3 regions of the Clostridium kluyveri DSM 555 genome follow, and region 2 is predicted to be linked to each of the others. Evidence: riboswitches for the same ligand, from Rfam matches in the RefSeq annotation. Region 2 holds a riboswitch; each other region holds the start of a gene.
What was found. A riboswitch is a leader RNA that binds a small molecule or an ion and turns the genes downstream of it on or off. The one in region 2 is predicted to bind cyclic di-GMP.

Region 1 (6,836 bases), 1.2 Mb from region 2:
GAACTACCCAATAACCAATATATGTTTGAAGCAAATGAAAGAGAAATCAGCGATATTGCTGAGCAAAATAACATTGTAATGATTAAACCTTTACGTTCTTTAATATCTCCCAACGGAACCAGGGAAATCAGTCCCAGGGCATAGCCAATTTGAATCAACATGGCTGAAATTCCAATCATAGATGATGACACATTAAAGAATCTAGAAAGTTCTTCTAGCAAAGGCTGAGAATAATATAAATTAGCTACACTAACTCCACAAGCAATTGACATCAGTACAATTAAAAATCTGCTCATCTTAACCTCTTTATGTATATTTATATCTGCATGCTGGTTCATAAAAATCAATCCTTCAGTTACATCTCATATTAACGTTTAAAACATAGTATAAATGTCAAAGTATTATCATGATAATCTGCATTTATAGTACTTAGTTGTAATTCCATCAGCTCTTTGGCAATGGCCAAACCCAAACCCGAAGAGTACTTAGAGCGATTACTATCAGCCTTGTATGTACGGTTAAAAAGTTGTAATACATCTTCCTCACTTAAAGGCTCACAATCGTTGCTGATGCTGATATTAACATACTCATCCGTTACTCCCAAATCAACTTTGCAGTATGATTTAGCATAGCGTATGACATTTTGGAGTAAATTCAGCAATACCCTATTGGTAATTTTTTCATCCAACAACACCAAGGGAACTTTTTCATCAAGACTCAACTGTAATAAGATACCTCTATCTTCAAAGTCTTGATAAAACAGTAATAAACTATCACACAGCAGCTGATATAATGAGTGTGGATTTAACTGCACTGGATACTCCTTGGCATCAATTAAAGACAAATCATATAATGAATCCACCAGGTTGTTTAAAGTTTTCAATTTATATTGCACAGTCTCTAAATATTTTTCTTTATCCTTTTCCGATAGGTCTAAATGTAAAATTATGTCAATATATCCCATGATGGAGGTTAGTGGTGTCCGTAAGTCATGAGAAAAGTTAGCTAAGATTTTTTTGTACTGCTGCTTTTCTTTAATATTTTTCAATTGTAATGCCTTATAGCAATCAACTAAATGATTAATTTCAATAGCCAGCTTCTCTGTTGTCTTATCAGGGGCAGCCAACTTAATTTGTTCATTACTTTCAGAAATAAGTTTGTTCAACTTGTTAGTTTGTGAAATTAATGCATGGATATTCATTCTAGTAAAATAATATTTTATCACACAGAGGATAGTTATAACTAACAGTATACACACAATATAAAGCATAACTCTCCTCCTTCCCTTAGGCTAAATCCTTTTTTTTGAAAATTGTCTGTCCAATAATCAAGCTTATAAAAATAATCATCAATCCCAGCACCCAACACTTCACATCAAAATAAACATTATTGGACATATAATGGACTAAATTATTATCAAACAAGGTAGCAGGTGTCCATTTAGAGATGGTCTTTAAGGCACTTACTCTGCCCACTAAAGTATTGATTGAGACGCCTAAAATTCGATAAATAAATAACAAAATAAGCAGATTTAAAATTTCTGAAACCCCATTAACGGCCAAAACATACCCTAGAATAAAACTAGAAGCAACAATGGGAAATATATTGCTAAAGGCAATTAAAAATTGACCTAGAGTTGAATTATTTGCCAAATCAAAAATGACATTACCACTTAAAATAGTAACTGATAAAATAATAGTGCCCATAATAATTACCCCAAAAGATAAAGTAATCAATTTTGCCCAGAAAACAGCCTGGCGAGAATGTCCAAAGGAAACTGCTGCACACATTTTTGTCTTACTTTTTCGTGTTAATATTAAAATAACCAACAGGCATAAAATAATAATCAAAGTAGGCATACCCAGCACGTTGCTATAATAGAACATTCTTGTGCCATAGGGAAAAGTTGGTTCTTTAAATCTAAAATGCTGTAATACCCCTGCAGCAGCCATGACAAGAAAAGTACTAACTATAATAAGTCCGTAGTATGGCTTTGAACGTATTAAGCGGTAGAATTCACTTCTAATTAGATTCAACATTCTCATCACCTCCTACCAGACCTAAGAAATATTCTTCTAAATTCTTACTTTTAACCGTCATTTCTAAAATATCTACATTACCTTCATTTAAGAGCCTATTAATTTTTTGACGCTGCGGAATATAATTATAAATCTCCAACTGCTCACCGGCTAAAACCCTATAGTCCATATCTACAAAATGATTTTCTAATATAAAGCAAGCTTTCTTAGCATCATTGACACGAAGAAAAATAAACTGCTGACTCATTCCCAATAATTCTTTCCGGGATAAATCTTGAACAACTTTACCTTTATTTAAAAAAACAAAACGTGTGGCAATTGATTGAAGCTGTGATAAAATATGACTTGAAATCAAAATTGTAATTTGATGTTCTTGATTTAATTTAAGAAACAGTTGACGCATTTCAACCATTCCTTCAGCATCCAAACCATTGGTTGGCTCATCTAAAAGCAAAAAGTCCGGTGAAGACAATAAAGCCAATGCCAATGATAACCGCTGTTTCATTCCTAATGAATATTGGGAAAATTTCTTCCGATTATGTTCTGCAAGTCCTACCCTATTTAATACCTTCCCAATTACTGCCTTTTCAGGAATTCCACGCAGCAAACGGTAATACTCTAAATTTTGGTGGGCATTAAAGTTATCAAAAAATACATCAGTTTCAATCATGACACCCATTCTCCTGCGGGAATTATGCTTTCCATAGGGTTCGCCAAACAAAGTAATCTCACCTTTTGTAGGAAATATTTCCTCAGCAATCATCTTGAATAAAGTTGATTTACCAGCACCATTTTTTCCGATAATAGCACATATTTCCCCTTTATATAGTTCAAAGTTAGTACTTTCCAAGGCAACCTGATCTTTATACCTTTTCTCTAAATTAGTTGTTTTTAAAATTGGTGTTTTCATCTTCAATCCTCCTTTACACTTCTTAGTTTACAAACTGTTTTTTAAGAAGCCTTAAGCAAATTATAAAGAAATCATAAAGATGGTACCTAAACTAGTGAAAAACCAATTCCCCAAATAGTTTTGATATATTCTTCACTGGTAATAGCAGAAATTTTTTTACGAATATTGGATACATGGACACTGATACTATTGTCATTTCCCTGATAAATATCGTTCCACAACAGTTCATACAGCTTAGCTTTGGAAAATACTTGTTTGGGATGTCTTAACATAATTTTTAAAATATCGAACTCAACATTGGTAAGATTTAATTCCGATTTTTTGACCATTACCCTATGCTGGCTTTCATCCAAAGTAAGTTCTTTCCAGCTTAGACAGTCTCCTGTTTGTTGTAAATAATTTTTACGTAGTTGAACTTCAATTCGTGCAGCAACTTCTTCACGGGCAAAAGGTTTAACCATATAATCATCTGCACCTAATTTTAGCAAGTTCACCTTATCTTCAATAATACTTTTCGCAGAAATAATAATAACCGGAATAGATGATTGCTTTCTAATTTCCCTCAGCAATTCTTCTCCAGTTAGTCCTGGCAGCATGATATCCAACAAAATTAGATTAAAGGATTGTTGTTGAAGCCTTAATTGAGCCTCTGTACCAGAAAAACAGCACGTTGCTTTGTATCCTTGTTCTTTCACAATTAATTCCAATATTTTATTAATATCATTATCATCCTCCACAATCAATATTTCTATTTGTTTCAAATACTTCACCTCATTGTACTACTATTTCTCTAATCCATAATTTTTATTATAAACACCTTCAAGAACCTTTTTCAAAAAGGATACCTTCATTCTCCATCATATCTACTCTTTTAGTATTAATCTAATACTAAAATTATGCAAAAATCATACTTGTTATTTTAAATATAAGAGTTAAAATGATTATATCATACAAATTGAAAGGAGTAATTAAAATGAATGAAGTTTATAACTATCTAAAAGATATCGGTACCTATTACCTAGCAACATCCGAAGGCGATCAGCCAAGAGTTCGACCTTTTGGTACAATAGCTATCTTTGAAGGAAATCTTTACATTCAGACTGGAAACGTCAAAAAGGTATTTGCACAAATGAAAAAGAATCCTAAGGTTGAGATCTGTGCTATGGGAAAAGACCAAACTTGGATACGTATTACAGCCACTGCTGTCCGGGATGACAGAGTTCAGGCTAGACAACATATGCTTGATGAATATCCAAATCTTAAAAATATGTATGCTGCTGACGATGGAAATTGTGAAGTACTTTATCTTAAAGATGCAACTGCCACCATATATTCCTTTACAGAAAAACCTAAAATCATTAACTTTTAAACTTACATTTAATAAAATTATATTTTATTATAAATGACATATTTATACTAATTACGTCATACAAAGTACAAAAACAAAATATTTATATTGAATTTTGTAAAATTTGTGTGTAATATAGTTTATATAAATATTGATAATAGCACACTTATCGAAAGGTAGGGTCGCAAAGCTATGGGTCTTAAGAAAATTATTTTTCTATGATTGCCAGGTTGCCAAAGTTTATCTAACTATAAAAAATCATGTATATTTTGGTGCCTATTATTAATAGTAAATAATGGGCACTTTTAATTTTATAAAAATAAAATTTATAAAGTGCCATTTTAGGGAGGACATAAATTGGGAGTAAAATTAAGTTATATTGATGTATACCATGGATCAAAAGTTGTTTCAAATGATTTTTATCTTGAATACTTTAGAAAACAAGACAAGGATATTAAGCACCTACTTACAGATGTAATGGGAAGAGATAAAAGATATATGCTAGATGATGGTGAGTCGGCCTTTCAACTAACTATAGAGGCAGGAAAATCCGTGTTAAAAAAAGCCAATCTTGAAGGAAAAGATATTGATGCAATTATATATTCCTCCATATTGCCAGAATATATATCACCTGCAACGTCAATTTTAATACATAAGGAATTGAATATGAGTGCTAATGTAATGTGCCTTGATGTCAATGCAAATTGTGCAGGTATGACTGTTGCTCTTGAAAACATGTCAAATTATCTTATGTCATCAAAACGTGCAAAAAGAGTTCTTATCATTGGATGTGATGATGATAATGCTATTATAAATCATGACAATGAACTGTGCTATGGTAATTACGGTTATGCAGCATGTGCAATAATTTTAGAAAAAGTTGATGAGGACTATAGTTCTAATAATTTACATGGTATGTTGCATTATGTCTTTTATATGTTTTTCTGTTATGAAATTGATTGGTATAAACAACGAAATAACTTCAAATACCTTGATTGTACTTGGAATACTTGTTGCTATTTATGGAGCAGTATTTTATAAGTGCTATAAATGGGTAGTTGCTTGTGACAGTATTAATCCAAAAGCTTTAAATGTAACTAAAATCTTAGTCTTAACAATAACGTATTTTCAATATTTATATCTTAATTTTACTATGCATTTGAATTCTGTGTGGTTAATAGCTATCTTTTTTGTTATCCTCGGAGCTCTGTTTTTTGATCTTAAAATGATAATAGCTTCAGTAGTATTAAGTGCTTTATGTATTGTAATAGTATTTATTCATAATCCATCTATTCTTAAGTATGAAAAATTGGCAAGTGCAGAAATATATATGACTATGGTTACTGTGGTTATTACTTTTGTACTTCTTTTTATAATGGTTTATATGGCATCAAAGCTCTTGAAATCAATTAGTGAAAAAGAAGCTGAAATTAGAGAAGAAAATGAAAAATTGCTTAAGTTATTTAAAAGAATATCTGAGATTTCAAATACTGTCTTATCATCTAGTGAAAATTTAGGTGCTGCTATTACAGAACAGACAAGTTCTCTTGTTGAAGTTTCAGATGTAACAAGCCTCGTATCTCAGAATTCAGATGAAATGCTTGACAAATCAAATAACAATGAAGATATACTCCATACTTTGTTAAATACAAATGAAGGTGTTGTTCATAAGATTGAAGACAGCAAAAGTAAAATAAATAATCTTATAGGAATTACAGAAGAAAATCAAAAGTCCTTAAATGCTACTCTTTCAATTATTTCAAATATAAAAGATGAAATAGCAAATACATTTGAGTCAACTAAAGACCTTGAAGAGAAATCTGCTAAAGTTGATGAAATATTGAATCTTATCGGAAATATATCTGAGCAGACCAATCTTCTTGCTTTAAATGCTTCAATCGAAGCAGCAAGAGCAGGTGAATACGGCAAAGGTTTTGCAGTAGTAGCAGACGAAATCAGGAAACTTTCTGAAGACACAAAACAATCCTTAGATCAGGCAAGTACAATAGTAAGTGAATTAAAGGACAAAATTAACATAGTACAGGATCAAATGAAGGGAAATAACAAAAAATCTCAGGAAGGAAACAGCATTATAAATGAAACCGTAAATAGAATAAATGATATGAATGATCATTTAAAATCATTTAGCAGTAATATCATTGATATAAATGAAGCCTCCAATACTTTATTCTTACAAACTAAAAATGCTGTAAAATTCAATAAAGAAATATCAAATATAACTAAAAACACAATATCACAATATAACACTGTAGCTGAAACAATTTCTCAAAATGCTTCTACATGTGAAGAAATTGAAGCAAATATAAATGAGCTCAAAAATATAGCTGAAGATATGAATAAACTTGTAAAATAAAAAATAATAAAAACAGTATATGGAATAGTCATAGATTTTGTGAGAACATACACAGATCTATGACTATTCACTAACCATAAAACGAGTGTGCGGTAGTAATCAATCCTGGTGCTAAATATTTTCACACGTCGATCCTCTTATAATATCCTCAACCTTAACATTTGG
Region 2 (10,589 bases):
TCATTTCTTTACATTAACAGCTGTGGAGCTTTCAATGTGTACATTTCCTTTTAAAACGGAAACTGTAATTACAATTATTCCATTTTTATTTTCAGTTGAAAAATCAACAGAATCTATATTAAAGCACTTATTCTGATTGTCATTTTTAAAATATAAGGTTTTATTAATACTATCATATTGTATATCAGAAGGAGGAGGTGAACCCGACTCTGGGAAATTTGAAAGCACATTAACTATATTGCCATTATCATTTATACTATTTACCTGAATTTCTCCATTTTGATTTATGGAAATTGATTTACTCCCATCTGAAGATTTTAGAATTTTAGTGCCATTAGTTGAACTATAGCTTCTTATATTATCTGTAAGCATATTTAAAGATTTATTTACATTATACTGAACATCTATATTATTGTTCAAACTAAAAGATTGTCTTATCTGCGAAAAAAAAGTTTGATAAAGATATGCCGAAAATATAGCAAAAATAGTCAATGTTATCATCAATTCAATTAAAGTAAATCCTTTTTTTTTCATGCTCTCACCTTACTTTTCAAAAAAATATGATTTTAATATTTCTTCTCCGCTGGAATTGTCAGTTATTATAATTTCAAAAAGATTATTTTCAATAGGACTTTTTTTAAAAGTAAGCTGTGAATTTGTATTTTGATAATTTTCCGGATTATTTTTATACTCTTCCAGACACTTTTGTGCCTCCATCATTACATTCTGCTTTTGAATCTGCATATTCATATTTTTATTTGCTGTAATATTAAGTCTCACCGCCAAAGCAGACAGTACTAAAAATATGGTAATAGCCATCATAACTTCTATATAGGTAAAACCTGTACTCTTCATTTAAACTCCCTGCCTTTAAAATTATCTACCATTCTTACTTATGCTTTTACCAATACCTTAATTAAGATATTGCTCACATATATCATTGATTTCATTTTTAATACTTGCTGTATATTGAGTACTGCTTGGCTGTGTTATTGTAAAAGTAGATTGAAGCTTCGTATCCATGCTTTTAGCGATAATTGATGAATTATTAAATGTTACATTAGCAAGATTGCTATTACTGGGAAAGCTCATTTTTCCAGCACAATAAATTATAAAATTACTCAAAATCATATCCTCGCCATTATTAATATTAGCATTTTTATTAATAGCACAATCTCCATCTATTATTAAAAACTTATACATACTTGAATTGATATTAGAAGCCTGTAGTGCCTGTTTTAACGCATTGGTATCTGACCCCTTAACCATATAAAAAGCTATGCCTGGATAAGTAGTAGTATCATAACCACTGGTATAGTTAGTATTTTTAAGTGTCTTTATTAACCTGGTAGTGGTTATCTCACTAATAGATGTACTAGGTGCAACTGCTTCTGGTACAGTAGGCTCTTTCTCTGATACTTGCGTATAGCCTGGATTTAATGATCCTCCATATTGATCATGAGAAAAACTATTTACATGAGTCTTTAGACTAGACGTATTTATATTTGAATGCCCATAATTAAAAGTATCGGCATCTATATAAGTATCTCCTAATGTTACACTCCTTAAAATGCTGACAGTATTTTCTGCTTTAAGATATGTTTTGCCATTTATATTTACACTTTGACCATTGTTTCCAAAATCCAAATTATTCCCTGCAATCATCGTTATAGGAGCTTCTGAATTTACTGCATAGTAAAATTGTGTATTTTGCCCAGATTGAATATATGCAGAGCTTCCATTATCCAAAGTTAAATTGCCACCGGTATTATTAAAGTAATTATTCCCACCGGCTACTACATAAAATTTACTGTTTGCCACATTAACACCGCTGTAAAAATTTATATCTTTATTGCTTTGTATTTGAACACTTCCACTATTAAATTGTGCATTGATACCAACATTATCGAAGGTAACACTATTGATACCTAAGATAGATATATTGCTGCTCGTTTGTAAATTACTCTTAAATGTCATATTATATGCTTGAAAATTAGTTTGCCCTGTAACTTTTACTGTATTATTGCCACCATTTCCAGTGACAACACTACTTCCAGAACCTACACCCAATATATTGAAATCTCCATTAACATTAGTATTCTGCTGGAAAGTAATCTTCTTACCCTGAAGGTATGCAGAACCCGTAATATTCATGTTGGTACTGCCATTTCCTAAATTGATTTCACTGCTGCTATCTCCAAATACATTAAGGCAGTTAGCTTCAAAAAAATCTCCTATGGTATTTCCACTTCCTCCGCCATTACCTGAATCACCTCCATCATCTCCAGAAGACCCTCCACTGCCAGAACTGCTGGTAGATGCAGGAGGAAATTTAATAATATATGGAGGATTAATTATTTCACCGCTGTTATTTAAACCATACAGCACGTAACCTGTACTATAAATAACCGCCACTACATTTCCTGCAAAGCCTGTCCCCTTGGGTAAACTACTGCCGTTGATTATATCATTATTACTTGAAGGTAAAGTATCTTCACAATAATATATAATAACTGAGGAATTTGTGGAAGAAGTACCGCTGCTCACATTACCTTGAGGATATACGGAATTTGCATCAGTAAAAGGGTTTATCAGTGCATTGCTTCCATAAAATTTTGAACTCATCTCCGATGCCACATTATTTACAAGAGAAACAAGAGCTTCTGCAGAAGTTTTATTTTCACTTATAGATTTATGATAGGAAATACCGTCCTTTCCAGCTCTATTTTCAAGATAAGTCCTAACAAGCAGTGCATTGGTAGATACACTTTTATTTTTTGACTGCAGTTTAATTGCCCCTACTTTTGGCACTAAAACCATTGAAAGTATGCCTATAACTGCTATAACTATCATAATTTCTATTAACGTGAATCCTCTTTTTCTGCACACCTGACTGATCCTCCTTACCACCATATTTAAAATTAACTTTCATTTTTATTTAAACATATCAGAAATACTATTAAAACCTTCTCTCTCACTATCATAAAAGCCATAGTTCTCCTGTAAATTCCCCCCGCCATTTCCGCTGTCTTGTATATATTCATAAAAAACAATTTCTGATAAAAGCTCCTGAGATGTCTGAGTACTGCCCTCACCTGTCTGATTATTATTTACATTTTCCTCTAGACCACTGCTATTACTTTCGGGAAAAAGATTTCGAGTATCTGTACCATTATTAGAACTTCCTGATGTGATACTGTTTTGGGTGGAAATAGTAATGCTTTTTACATTAAGTTTTCTTTCAGTGATAGTTTTCAATCCTTTTATAAAATTTTCTATGTTGCTCTTATTTCCCGTTACTTTTAAATTTATTGAAAGGGTATAAAATTTTCCACTGTCCTGGTTGTTTTGTGAAGTTGTACTGTCTTTATTATCAGTGGTATTACTGGCGTTATTAGAATTTTCATCACCACTATTGTCTTCCTCATTTAATAATTCAAAAGAAATACTTTGTCCTGTAACTCCAGACGACTTACATCCATTATAAAAATCATATATAAGCTTAGGAGTATCCACTTTAACAGGAACCATACTGTCAAAGTCCGCCGTTTCCTGTTTAAGCTTTTCTATCTCCTTCTCTTTGGTATGAATAGACTGCTGTTTTAATTTAATGCTGCTTAATTCTTTTTTTCGGGTAATATATTTATTTTTAGCCTGTTCTACACTATTTAACTGTGCCTTTATAAAATAAGTATAACTGGCATAATTAATTCCAACAAACAGCAGTGCTATCAAAATCATCAAATCTCTTTTATTTTTTTCCACTTATACTCACGCCTTTATATGAATTTATTATCTTAAGGTTAAGTGTAATTTCTTTTACATTATCATCAAGCTCTATTTGAGGAAGTTCCACCGGCTCAAATACATTCATTTTGTTCAAAGCCACAATAACTCTGGCACCATCTAGGGTACTGTTATTTATATTAAATGTAACATTTACATTGTTTTTATCCATAGCAATATTTTTTATCGATACTTCTTTTGGAAGGCCCTGTCTTAAAATATCCAATATACCTATATAATCGAATTCATGATTATTGATTTTTTCCATGTTGTTGGCCTTTTCCTCATATTCTTTCTTCTCCTGCTCCAGCTTATCTATATTCTTTTGCACATCGCTTAGGGCAGCTATTTGTAAATTTAAAGCTGCTGTATCATACTTTGGTAAACTTATTTTACTATATATAAACACTCCCACCGCTGTAATCAACGTTATCAATATACATATTATTGCTTCTATTATAATTATTCTATTAGCAGATATTTTTGCTTTCTTTTTCCTATATAATTTATCAATAAAATCTATTTTTTTATTATAAACATTTTTTACTGGTATAAAATATCCCAGTATATCACTATAAATATTAATATCTACAGGACTATTTTTAATTAGTTTTGAAAGTTTTAAGGGAATTCCCATTACAGGTTCCATAGAGGTTTGATTATTAATAAGATTATATAAATTAGGATTATTGTAAAATTCGCCCATAATATATAGTTTTTCAACCCTATTTCCAAAATGTCTTGTAGAATAAAAATTTAAAAAATAATCAATATTTTCCAATACATCGCTGAAATCTTTTTCATATTTTTGGTAATTTTCACTGGAGATATGTGAATAAAGAAATATCTTCTCCTTATCCAATATAGTTAAGGTAGTTTTTCCACTGTTTACATCTATAACTGCTGTACTGCTGTCTGTACCTAAGAACAAATTTGATATGTAATCCGGATATATTCCTACAGACACCGGGTTCAGTCCGCAATATTTTATAAAATCCAATATTTTTTTTAATTTTATTCTGGGTACAACAGTTAACATAATAGACATTTTCCCTTTTTTACGCTGCTTTTTATCCAAAGATACAATTTCATAATCACTGCAATATTCATTCATACTAACGGCAAAATATTCTTCAATATTGTTTTCTATAAAATTTTTTAAATCTTTTTTATTCATTAAAGGTACATCTATAATTCTAGTTACAATATTATCCCAATTTAAAATTATTCCCACATTCCTGTTTATAATCCTAAATTTTTCTCTAATATTTTTAATTTTATTCAAATTATATTCATCAGCATAGGGTTCTCCTCCAGAAATGTCTTCACTATTTTCTTCTATTCTTGCTGCTTTTTTTATCTTTATTTTATTTATTAGTTTTGATACAACAGCCACATCTGCATAATTTTCTTTAAAACTAAATACCATTTTGGAAGACATCTAGTTACCTCCACATTATTTTTATTGCATTCCCTGAGTAATCTGCATTACAGGAAGTGCCATGCCAAGTATTGCCACTCCCACAACTATGCCTATAATTAAAGTTAGGACAGGTTCTACCAAAGACATAAGTCTTGTAATTCCTATCTGTACTTTTTCATCATATATATCTGCCAATTTAAACATCATTTCATCAAGCCTTCCTGTTTCTTCACCTACTTTTATCATTTGAGTTACCAGGGGTTCAAATATTTTTTCATTTTCAATGGAATCTGCAAATTTTATACCGGTCATAAGCTCTCTTTCAGCATTTTCTATTTTTTTCATTATAAACTGATTATCCACTATAAACTTTATATTTTCCATTATAGTTATAATAGGAACTGCAGATTTTAAAAATATCCCCATACTTCTAGTAAACCTTGACGTAATTACATTCTCTTTTACAGGACCAAAAACAGGAATTTTCAAAACAGTCTTGCCCCAAAAATATGCAACTTTTGGAATGGTACTCATATATTTAAGTATCCCTATTAAAATAATTATACCTGTAATTATATATAAATAATTGTTGTTTAAAAAATTCATAATACCTAACACAATTATTGTTACAGCCGGTAAATTCTCTCCTGTAAATAAATCTCTTATTTCAGGATATACAAAAAAATTAAAAAAGAGCATCATGCCTACTGCAACAACCAAGATCAATGTGGGATATAAAGAAGCATTTTTAATTTTATTATTCATACTTGCTTCCCTTTTATAAAAACTTTCCATATTATAAAGTACAGTATCCACATTTCCACTGACTTCTCCTGTCATAACCATATCAATCAACAATTTGGGGAATTTTTCACAGGCTCTCATAGATTCAGCTAAATTTTTTCCTTTTTTTATACCTTCAATTATCCTCAAGATTACTTTTTTCATATTTTGATTCTTAGTCTGCTGCTGTATTATTTCAAGTCCTGATAAAAGATTTACTCCTGAATTTAAAATCATGGCTGTCTGACCGCAAAAATTAGCCAGCACTTCCTCACTAAATTTTCTATTTAAAAATCCAAACCGGGATAAAGTAAACTTTTCTTTTACATATATTATTCTCAATCCTCTGGCTTTTAGAATATCAATTACTGCACTGGCACTTTCTTCTTCCATTTCTTCTTTTATTATTTCAAATTCATCATTCCAAAATTTACATATAAATTTTTTCATAATTTATTTTCCCCTAAAACTATTTCCACAATGTATTTTAGACTTAAATACTTCTTAAATTCAGAGAAGTTGACTTTGACAAATGCTTTTTTATACCTAGCCCTTTAAGCCTTTGAAAATTAAACAAGTTCTCCATAAGTAGCCTTTAGCATTTCATCAATGGTGGTTGTTCCGTTTAAAACCTTATTTATACAGGATTCTCTCAGTGTATTCATACCTTTTTTAAAAGCTGTCTTTCTAATTTCACTTTCAGTAGAATTTATGTCTATGAGATTTTTAATATCTTTATCCAATTCAAGTATTTCAAAGATACCTATTCTTCCCTTATATCCCGTATCATTACATAAACTGCATCCCATGCCCTTTTTAAGCTTCACAGCATTCTTTACCCCCAAAAGTCTCATTTCCCTTTCATCACTTGTGTACTCTTCTCCACAATTTGGACATATCTTTCTAACCAGCCTCTGGGCTATTACTCCTGCCAGAGTGGAAGATATTAAAAAAGGCTTTATATCCATATCCAAAAGTCTTCCTATAGTGCCCACTGCATTATTGGTATGAATAGTTGACAACACCATATGGCCTGTCAGTGCTGCCCTTATTGATATTTCCGCCGTTTCATTGTCCCTTATTTCCCCTACAAGAATTATATCCGGGTCCTGTCTTAGTATACTTCTTAGCCCATTTGCAAAATCAAAACCTATTTTAGTATTTACCTGCATCTGGTTAATACCTTTTAAGTTGTACTCTATAGGATCTTCTATGGTTATTATGTTTTTAGACACATCATTTAATGTATTCAGCATAGAATACAGAGTTGTGGTTTTGCCACTTCCGGTAGGTCCCGATACCAGTATTATACCATAAGGATTAGAAATCATCCTCATTATTTTTGTCAGTTCATTCTGTTCCACCCCAATTTTTTCAAGTCCTATAGAAAAATTACTTTTATCCAATAATCTCATTACAATTTTTTCCCCTAAAACTGTTGGAACTGTGGAAATTCTAATGGCTATATCCCTTTCCTTAACTTTAAAATTAATTTTACCATCCTGGGGTATTCTATTCTCCGCTATATTAAGACCTGCCATTATCTTTATTCTGCTTGTCACAGGGGAAATCATATCTATATCCGTCCTCATAATTTCCCTTAGAATGCCATCTACCCTGAATCTAACTCTCATTTCCTCTCCCTCAGGCTCTATGTGGATATCTGAAGCATTGTATAAAACCGCATTTTCAATTATGGTATTTAAAAATTTTATAATTGGCGCGGAGGCTTCATCTACTATTTCTTCTTCTCTAATTCTTCTACTGGCAAAGTTTTTTTTGTAATTTTGTGCCGCTTCCTGGGCCTTGCTTTTTCCATAATACTTTTCAATATTATCTAATATACTGTCCTTCAACGCTATGGCAGTTTTAACATTATAGCCTGTGGCTATTTTTATATCTTCAATGGCAAAATAATTCAAAGGATCACTCATGGCTACAAATAAAAAACCATTCATAATATCCACAGGAATAACTTCATATTTTTTGGCAATAGCCACAGGTATAATATCTATAATATCCTGTCTTACATTGATGTTATTTAAATTTACTACAGGTATTCCAAGCTGTTCCTTTATGGCATTCACTATCTGCTGATTAGTAATAAAACCCTTTCCTACAAGTATTTCACCAAGCTTTTCGCCTGTGTCCTTCTGTAAAATAAGGGCTTTTTGTAACATTTTTTCTGTTATAACTCCTGCATCTATAAGTATTTCTCCCAGCCGTTTTTTTATTTTTGACATGAATCTGCTCCTTTCTTAAATTTAATAATCTTAATTATACAAGAAAGAACACGTAAAGACATGTTCTCTCTTAAAATAATATTATTGAACTATAAAAGCTTGAGTAGCACTTCCGCCACCATCAATACCAAATATTCCATATCCATTTTTATATACAACTATCATAACTTCTCCTTTTTTATTAGTGTTAGGAAAAGTAATCCCTGTATCATTTTTTACACTTCCTTCACTACTTGGAACATCTTTAGCACTTGCACCTGCTGAAGCACTTTTATCAATAACCTCATATGCTTTAGTTTGTCCTTCACCTTTATTATTAGTAAAAGGATTAAATAACTGACTTGCTGTATTACCTGTACTAAAAGCACCATTAAGCTGATTTAATAAGTCCCATCTATTTAAATAGGTAGCTACTCCTCCATTATTAGTTACTTTAGTTTCCAAATAAGCCCTTACAGTATTTACATTAGTAGTTACCCCTGCACTCTTAGAATTGTTTTTAAATATCTGAGATTTAGGCACTAAAACCACAGCCAATATAGCTACAATAGCGAGAACTATCATAAGTTCAATCAGGGTAAAACCCTTTTTCTTTTTTACCATTTCCATAATATTTTTCTCCCCCTTAATTAAAAATTTAGAGATTAATCAATTGATTTTTTACACATTTCACCAATAAAAGTTATTAACTCATTCTTACATTCTATTATTTCTCTCCTTCTCCCCCCTAACCAGTCAATTTTAGATATTTAAAACAAGTACCAGTTTAAAATACTTTGTCCTAAAAATACTGTAATAAAAGAAGCTATAACAATAAATGGCCCAAAGGGAATATAATCCTTTCTGGATTTTTTCCCAAGTAAAATAAGTACAAGCCCTATAACAGCTCCTATAATAAAGGCTAGAAATAACATTAACATCGTATACTTAAACCCTAAAAATAGTCCGCATATAAGTGCAATCTCCACATCTCCCCAGCCCATGCCTCCTTTTGTTATAAGGATAATTAAAGCTATAAATACCCCTGCTGATACCCCTCCATAAACATAGGTTTTTATAGGAAGTCCTATATAAAAATATATGACTAAAAATATTATGCCAGCAATGATGCCTGTACCTGTAGTTTTAAGGTAAACATCCGTGGTATGGAAATCTATCATTCCTATTACAATCATAATACTAATGAATACCATATATTTTATAAGCTCTATACCCACTCCAAAGTTAATGTAAATAAGCACATATAATAAACCCGTTATAAATTCTAAGACAGGATACCTTAAATGTATCTTTTTGCCGCAATATCTGCATCTTCCTCTCAAAATGATATAACTTATTACAGGAATCATATCATAGGCCTTGATTTTTTTATTACAATTCATACAATGAGAAGGTGGATGTAAAATAGACTCACCTTTAGGTATTCTATATATACAAACATTTAAAAAGCTTCCTATGATAGTTCCAAAAATAAAAGCCAAAATACCATAATAAATATCCATAGTTATTCTCCATTTTTAAAAAGCAAAACCCTGTATCCATAAAATATTTATGAATACAGGGTCGGTTGCATCACTAACTCCAATACACACAAGGATGCCCAAATTAAAGTGTGTACCTCATCGTTCCCCTCAATTTGTTTAATTTTAGCATAAAAACACTCCAGTTTCAATAAACTTTGGAAAATAATTTAACTGCCAAATATTAAAACTTTCACTCAAATCACTCTAATAACCGTAAAAATTATACTTGCATAATATGACATTTTATTATACAGTATATTCAAATTTTATTATTTATACTATAATTAATCTACATATAAATATCAATTTAAAAATGAATATACTAGCCTTTAAATATCCTTATAAAATAGGAGGTTAATATGGAAATTTATAATGGAAGCAATGAACAAATATACAAAAGAGCCTTAACTGGAGCCAATATTTCACTTTGGGAATGGGATTTGGAAAAATGTTGTATATTTTTTTCAGATAACTTTAAAAATATCCTAGGATATAACACTGAAAATTTTAAGAATCTATTTGATTTTATTGAAGAAATTGTTATCCCCCCGGATAAACTAAGTGCCAAAAACGATTTAACTTTTTTTATAAAAGGCAATACGGAAACTTACAGAAGTGAATTCAAAATATCAACCAAGGAAAAGCATATTAGATCATTACTTGTTAAAGGTGCCGCCACCAGAAATTCAGCAGGTGAAATAATTTTACTTTCCGGTTCAATAAATGATGTAACACAAAAAAAGAGATTAGAAGAATATATTAATTACTCTGCTTACTACGATTCTCTCACAGGATTGCCAAACAGAATCTTATTTAGAAACGACTTAAAAA
Region 3 (6,836 bases), 1.2 Mb from region 2:
AAATCGCAGAATTCTTGCCGTGGACAATGAGTTGACCGCAGACCTTTCCTACAAAATGAATGAAATTGTTACCCGTTACGAGGAACAGCTCTCCGGACTCAGGACAGCGGACGAAACCAATCGTCAACTCATGACTAGCCTCTCCCATGACGTGCGGACACCGCTCACTACATTGATCGGCTATCTGGATGCGTCGCATAGAGGCGTTGTCACAGGAAAAGAGCGCGAGGATTATCTGGAAATCGCCAGACACAAAGCCCACGACCTGAAGGATTATATCGATGTCCTTTTCGACTGGTTCAAGCTCAATTCCAGCGAATTCGCCTTATCCATAGAGCGGGTGGAGCTTGCGGAGCTAACCCGAAATGTTCTGAAAGACTGGATTCCCATATTTGAAGAAAATCATCTAGACTACGAAATTAATATTCCGGAAAGGCCGCTGTTTGCAAAGGTGGATTTGGACGGATATGCCCGTATTATCAACAATCTGGTGCAAAACGTCATTAACCATAGCCGGGCCACACAGATAAAAATCGAAATGACACAAGAAGGAAATAAAATTGAAATCCGTATCACAGACAACGGGATCGGCATCGAGAAAGCGGATCTGCCGCACATCTTTGAGCGGTTATACAAATGTGATAAAGGCCGCTCTGATAAGGGAAGCGGATTGGGACTGTCCATTGTCCGGCAGATGGTCGAAAAAATGGACGGTAAGATTACCGCCCAAAGTGAACCAAACCGATATACAGCGTTTATCGTTGGCTTCTCAGTAAAAAATTGAGTGAATCCCTGTCTGTGGGCAGGGATTTTTTTTCTGCCAAAATTGCAAGGTTAATGCAAGGTTAATGCAAGGTTAATGCAAGCTTGGCGTGTTACACTGGTTTCAGTAAGAAAAGGAGGTTCTGAGATTGAGTGATATAATCATTGAAACAAAAAATCTTACCAAACAATATGGCGCGCAGAATGGCGCGCAGAAAAGCGTTGCCAACCTGAGTATTCATGTAAAAAAGGGTCGTATTTATGGGTTGCTCGGACGAAACGGTGCCGGAAAAACCACGACGATGAAAATGCTGCTAGGCCTGACGCAGCCGACCTCGGGAGAGGTGAAAATTTTCGGTAAAAGCATTCGTGGAAATGAGAAAAAAATCCTGCCACGTGTCGGCAACCTCATTGAGTCGCCGGGCTTTTACCCAAATCTGACCGGCACGGAAAACCTGAATATCTTTGCCCGACTCCGGGGTGTTTCCAAGCGCAACGCTGTTTCCAGCGCATTGGAAGTTGTCGGGCTGCCGTACGGCGATAAAAAACTGTTTTCACAATACTCACTCGGTATGAAGCAGCGTCTGGCCATCGCGCTTGCCATCATGCACGACCCGGAACTGCTGATTCTGGACGAGCCGATCAACGGGCTTGACCCCATCGGCATTGCGGAAGTCCGTTCGTTCATCCGGGAGCTGTGCGACGCGAGAGGAAAAACCATTTTGATTTCCAGCCACATTCTTTCGGAAATATCCCTGCTGGCGGACGATATCGGCATCATCGACCATGGGGCTCTGCTGGAGGAAGAAAGTCTTTCTGAATTAGAAGAAAAAAACAGTAAGTATGTTCATTTCATCGTCTCCGACACGGCACAGGCGTCCAGAATCATGGAGCGAAGCTTTGGGACGAATAACTTTACGGTGGAAAATGACCGCAGTCTGCGCCTGTACGATACGAATTTGCCGGTGACGGCGCTCACCCGCGCTTTTATTGAGAGTGGATTGGAGGTCGCGGAAGCCCATACTTGCGAGGATACGCTGGAGGACTACTTCAAGCGCGTGACCGGGGGTGAGGGCATTGCATAACCTGATCCTCTGTGAATTTCAAAAGTTCAAACGGCGTCCCATGTTTCTGCTGGCGACACTGGCGGCATTCATTTTTCCGATTGTGATGACAGCGCTGTACTGGAACACCCCAACGCAGCCGGATTTTGACAATCTATTTTCGGGAATTGTTGACTACGGAGATTTCCTTCTGCTGCTTCCCATTTTGGTGGTAATCTCTACTTCGCTGTTTTTTACGGAGCAGGACAGCGACACGTTAAAAAACCTTGCGACGATCCCGGTCTCAAGAGAAAGGCTTGTGCTGGCGAAAATCAGCGTCATGGCGATTGTCGCCGTGGCCTATTCCCTCGGCGGATTTCTAGCCAGTGCAGTGTGCGCAAAGCTGCTGGGCATGGCTCTTATCAATATGGGGCAGAAATTTTTTCTCAGCATTTTGCTTGGGATTATGCTCCTGACAGCAGCTCTCCCATGCGTGGTGTTAGTGGTGTGGTTCAATAAGAACAACCTGATTTCCATTGTCATCACCCTGTTTTATACGATTGTCAACTACGTCGTCCACTTTACGGACGCAGGCATGCTGACACCTGTCGGCGTGAATATCGGGACTGTGCTGCCCATCCCGCTGATCAACCGCTGGATCTATCAGTTTTACGATCCGGGGAAAGGTTCAGCATCGGAATTTTATGAAACCATGCGGCCCTACTTCGTTTCCACCCCCGTCTGCCTTATAATCCTTGTGGTGATGGCGGTTGTGTTTACCGCGCTGATGATACGAATTTACAACCAGCGCGAACTATAGAAAGGAGGCGTGACGATGAATTTGATTCGCACAGAATTTCAAAAACTGAAACGGTACAGCATCATCCTCGTCGGCATCATCGGTGTAACCTGTTCTCCTATCATTTCAATTGCGATGCAGAACATGATGTCGGACGACGCCAAGACCGTTTTGAACTATACATTTCCTGATTTACTTAACAGCACCATCTGGAACAACATGACAATCTTTTTCCCTATGATTCTCGCCCTGATCGGCGGCTATATGATCAACCGGGAATACACGGATGACACCCTCAAGAATCTGCTGACCGTTCCCGTCAGCTTCCCGCGCCTTATGGCTGGCAAGCTGACCGCCCTCGGTGTGGTTGCGTTGCTGCTCGGCCTTTATAATGCATTCATTACAAGTATCGTCGGACTGATCTGCTGCCCGGAAAACATGTCGCTCTCCGTCATTGTATCGGGAAGCATCCAGATTATCGGTATGGCCCTCTTTACCTGTATTGGAGAATTCCCTCTGATCGCCCTTTGTGGGCGCAGACAGGACGCTTTCCGGGGCGGAGCCGTGGTTGCGTTCCTTCTCGGATACATTACGATTTACTTTAAGAATCCCGTGATCCGCAACCTGTGGCCGTTGTCAGCCGGGCTCAGTATCGTGGGGTTTGGCGGCGAAGGTTTTGTGTCCGATACCGCAGGCAGCTATGCTTCCACGCAGAACACTTTTATTGGCATCTGCGTAATCTTAGCAATGATAATACTGACAGGAATCATCATCCATATTCCGAGCAAAGATGCAGCTGCAGCCGCTTCCTTAAAGAAAGGCGGTCACGGCAGGCAAAACCGACAGGAGGCTTATAAGTGAAAAAATACATTCTCTTCTTAATGATCGCGTGCTGCTTCGTTTTCGTACTGACAGGCTGCACAAAAGATGAAATTGTCAATCATTATAACGAGGCTTTGCAGGAGGCCGGGGACGATAACCTGACGAAAGACAGCAAATTGCAGGGAAAGCGCAGCTTCGGCTCCGACAGCTATGTCGGAAACTATTCCGCTGATTATGACAGCTTCACGGGAACGGAAACCCTCTTTGGCGGAACGGCGCTGGAACGAAACGACGGAAATGAAATCAAAGTCACCTGCACACTCAACATCACGGATGGGACTGCAAAGGTTGTTTTTAAGTCAGGGACGGATGACCCTCAGGTGCTGATCGAAAGCAGCGGCGATTATTCTGAAACAATTGAGCTGCCATCTGCCAGCAACTATATTGCCGTTGAGGGCGATGGCTTCACCGGCTCTGTAGAACTGGAAATCAAATAAAAGGAGTTAAAAAACCATGAAAAATAAAATTCTAAGTATCATTGCCTTTATAACGATCTTTGTCCCCATTACGATCCTCTTTGTGTGGAAGCCGTCCGACCCGAACGCGACAGGTATCGTGATCGGTTACTTCATCTTCATCGCGCTCAGCTTTATTTATTCACTGTTTCTGTTTGCCAAAAAGCATTTGAGAGATATTTATACCAAAATTGCTCTTGGCCTGAACGCGGTGTACCTTGTGGGTATTCTGGCTTTTGTCGTGATTCCGCGTCTTATCTAAGATTGTCAGAAAAAATAACACGGGATTATCTATGAAACTGAGCGTGTATATTTGCAGTCAGCAAATCATTGCTGTATACAGTAGTCCTTGGGCATATTAATTTTTCAGGAAAGGAGCATGAACATTGTAATATGAACCGTGATGTACTGCACTGTACCGGTCTCACGAAAATAGAGGCCGGGGAAACAATCTTTCATGATATCAGCTTTAATCTGCACTACGGGAAAATCATAGCCTGTACAGGAGCCGGAACCCACGCGCTAATACGGATTTTGATCGGCAAAGATGCCAATTACATAGGGAAGTTTCAAATCGACGGGTCTATGGGATATGTGCTGCTGTCGGACACAGTCCCACTGGAGCAGACCCCCTTACAGGTCTTACAGAAAGCAAATGCAAAGCACGAAACTGACAATATGCTAACCGGTATGCTGTTGATTGCCGGGCTGGATGGTAAGGAGAACATGCTATGCAGCGAACTGACATCAGGCGAGATCCGCAGACTGCTGGTGATACGAGAAATCCTGAAAGCTCCTGATTTATTGGTTCTGGAGGATATGTTTACAGATGCTTCAGCGTATGATCAAAAAATCATAAAGAGAATGCTCATTGAGGTTAACGCATACATAGCCGTGCTTCTAACCGCGTCCTCCGCAGAGCGTATGCGCGGACTTACTGATCAGGTTATAAATCTGGATACCGGTCAAATGAAGCTGGAAGAGGATGGGCAGCATAATGAATTTCGACAGTAAAATTCCCATCTATCTTCAATTACATAATCACTTTCAAAAATTGATTTTATCCGGTGAATTGGCACCGGGTATGCCAATTCCTTCGTTTAGAAAAATAGCGTCCGAAGCACAGGTCAACACAAATACCGTACAGCGCGCCATGATTTCTTTGGTTCATGAAGGTTTGGTGGGGAAGGAAACAGGAAAAGGTTACTCGGTGATTAAGGATCAGGAAAAAATCATGTACCGGCGTCAGGAACTGGTTCAGTATACAACCAAGCAGTTCCTGCATGCAATGAAAGCACTTGGATATGACAGGCAGCAGATCATTGAAGTGGTATTTCAATATTCCAATGACAACTCTGATTATGGTTTTGAAAATAGAATTCCGACAAAGGGCAAACTTGCCGAAAGGTAAGGACGCAAAGCCGAGGGTCTAAAGTGCGAGAGCATTATGACAGTCTGGCTGCCGTAAAGGATTGCGTATGAAACCTGCCCTTTTGCGGCAGGTTTTTTTCATAATAAATGAAAGGCGCTACCCGCCAACAAAAAAAACGTGAGTTTGGCGGGTCTATCTTAATGCCTGAATAAGCATATCGTAACCCTCCAAGCTCACCAGTTTGGAGGGTTTTCAATGTGTATTCAATATGCCTTGAACTTAAGGCGACCACTGCTCAGCAGCGGTCGGGCGTGATGAAGCGGACATCTATCTCCTACATACAGCTATAATCGGTAACTTGTCAAAAAAAGGCTATGCTGCGCATGGGCGCAGAGCGGTCACAAACACGAACTAACAGAACGTGTTAAATACGAACATATCTACAAGAGTGTATCAACGGACGACTATGTCCGCTGGTGCGCTCTTTTTGCGTTTTTAGGAGATATTCCTCGTTGTAGATCACCGCCTTCTTGTCCTTCGTTTTCAACAAAATTTTGAAAATCAGGAGGACAAACATATGTCAGAGAATAAAAAATATACCATTATTGTAAAAAGGCAGCGTGTGGAGGTCAGCGAAGCCGTCTACCGTGCCTATCATAAAGAGCGTGAAGCGGAGCGCTATCAGAACAAGCTGATTCGCCAGAATGAGCTGTCGCTGGAGCGGTTCCATGAGGATGGTGTTAACATTGATTACCTCATAGTCCGTGTTCAGCCGGACATAGTGGACAAGCTCATACATCAGGAGCAGCTGGAGTCACTGTGGGCTGCTCTTGACATCTTGCCGGAGGATGAACGCTCTCTCATTGACGAAATATTCTTCAATGAGAGAAGTGAGTCACAAGTTGCCAAAAGCATTGGTATTAACCAATCTACGGTCAATCGCAGGCTCTCAAAGGTTTTATCCAAGCTAAAAAATTTGATGGAAATTTAGTCTTTTGGCGCATCGCCCCCCTCACTTTTTCCTTTATAGAAGTGAGGGGGATTTTTATCTCTCTCGTGTTCCTTGAAAAACACCGAGCCATTCGGTCATATCCAGCAGCTTAAATACGTTAGCTGTTCAGCTCCGATGAGGGGAAAGCGGCTTTGGAGGACACGCCAAGACCACCTGCGGATAGGCCAGAGCTATCCGTCAAACCGATAGCATCAAAGGTGCCAAGCGAGAAATGTCCGTCCGAGAAGCAATCCGTGGTGGATTGCCCCGCCATGACCCGAACAGCCTACAATGATACTTCTGCATAGCCACAGACATCGCAATGGGTGCAGCCGCCGGAGAACCCGGCGGGGGTGAGAGTCCCATGACAGCCATATGCCACGCTTGCGTGACGTTAACCACTGGCTGGTTTAAGCTGGCTGCCCAAAGGACGGAATCGTCCTTAACCGCAGGCATTCTGCCTGTGGTGTTCTGCTTCGGGAAGTAGTGTCGAATAGAAGCAGCAGAAAACGAAGAACAAGAGTTTTGTTAT

Region 1: another riboswitch for cyclic di-GMP. It lies ahead of CKL_RS11385 (beta-ketoacyl-[acyl-carrier-protein] synthase family protein); the one in region 2 lies ahead of CKL_RS05465 (prepilin peptidase).
Region 3: another riboswitch for cyclic di-GMP. It lies ahead of CKL_RS18725 (sigma-70 family RNA polymerase sigma factor); the one in region 2 lies ahead of CKL_RS05465 (prepilin peptidase).

Annotation. Positions count from the first base shown of each region.
Region 1 covers NC_009706.1:2,373,259-2,380,094, forward strand. The annotation lists gene CKL_RS11355 (MFS transporter) at 1-338, opposite strand, end outside; gene CKL_RS11360 (sensor histidine kinase) at 368-1,270, opposite strand; gene CKL_RS11365 (hypothetical protein) at 1,287-2,039, opposite strand; gene CKL_RS11370 (ATP-binding cassette domain-containing protein) at 2,023-2,949, opposite strand; gene CKL_RS11375 (response regulator transcription factor) at 3,036-3,719, opposite strand; gene CKL_RS11380 (pyridoxamine 5'-phosphate oxidase family protein) at 3,923-4,318, shown strand; cyclic di-GMP riboswitch class I at 4,447-4,535, shown strand; gene CKL_RS11385 (beta-ketoacyl-[acyl-carrier-protein] synthase family protein) at 4,655-5,338, shown strand; gene CKL_RS11390 (methyl-accepting chemotaxis protein) at 5,247-6,671, shown strand; gene CKL_RS11395 (EFR1 family ferrodoxin) at 6,783-6,836, opposite strand, start outside.
Region 2 covers NC_009706.1:1,159,485-1,170,073, reverse strand. The annotation lists gene CKL_RS05505 (PilW family protein) at 1-534, opposite strand; gene CKL_RS05500 (type II secretion system protein) at 544-855, opposite strand; gene CKL_RS05495 (type II secretion system protein) at 913-2,889, opposite strand; gene CKL_RS05490 (hypothetical protein) at 2,935-3,765, opposite strand; gene CKL_RS05485 (type IV pilus biogenesis protein PilM) at 3,752-5,227, opposite strand; gene CKL_RS05480 (type II secretion system F family protein) at 5,249-6,442, opposite strand; gene CKL_RS05475 (GspE/PulE family protein) at 6,562-8,235, opposite strand; gene CKL_RS05470 (type II secretion system protein) at 8,317-8,844, opposite strand; gene CKL_RS05465 (prepilin peptidase) at 8,985-9,737, opposite strand; cyclic di-GMP riboswitch class II at 9,788-9,874, opposite strand; gene CKL_RS21210 (sensor domain-containing diguanylate cyclase) at 10,118-10,589, shown strand, end outside.
Region 3 covers NC_009706.1:3,895,657-3,902,492, reverse strand. The annotation lists gene CKL_RS18765 (sensor histidine kinase) at 1-784, shown strand, start outside; gene CKL_RS18760 (ABC transporter ATP-binding protein) at 912-1,847, shown strand; gene CKL_RS18755 (ABC transporter permease) at 1,831-2,625, shown strand; gene CKL_RS18750 (ABC transporter permease) at 2,641-3,465, shown strand; gene CKL_RS18745 (hypothetical protein) at 3,462-3,923, shown strand; gene CKL_RS18740 (hypothetical protein) at 3,940-4,203, shown strand; gene CKL_RS18735 (P-loop NTPase family protein) at 4,335-4,955, shown strand; gene CKL_RS20510 (GntR family transcriptional regulator) at 4,939-5,352, shown strand; cyclic di-GMP riboswitch class I at 5,322-5,408, shown strand; gene CKL_RS18725 (sigma-70 family RNA polymerase sigma factor) at 5,891-6,304, shown strand.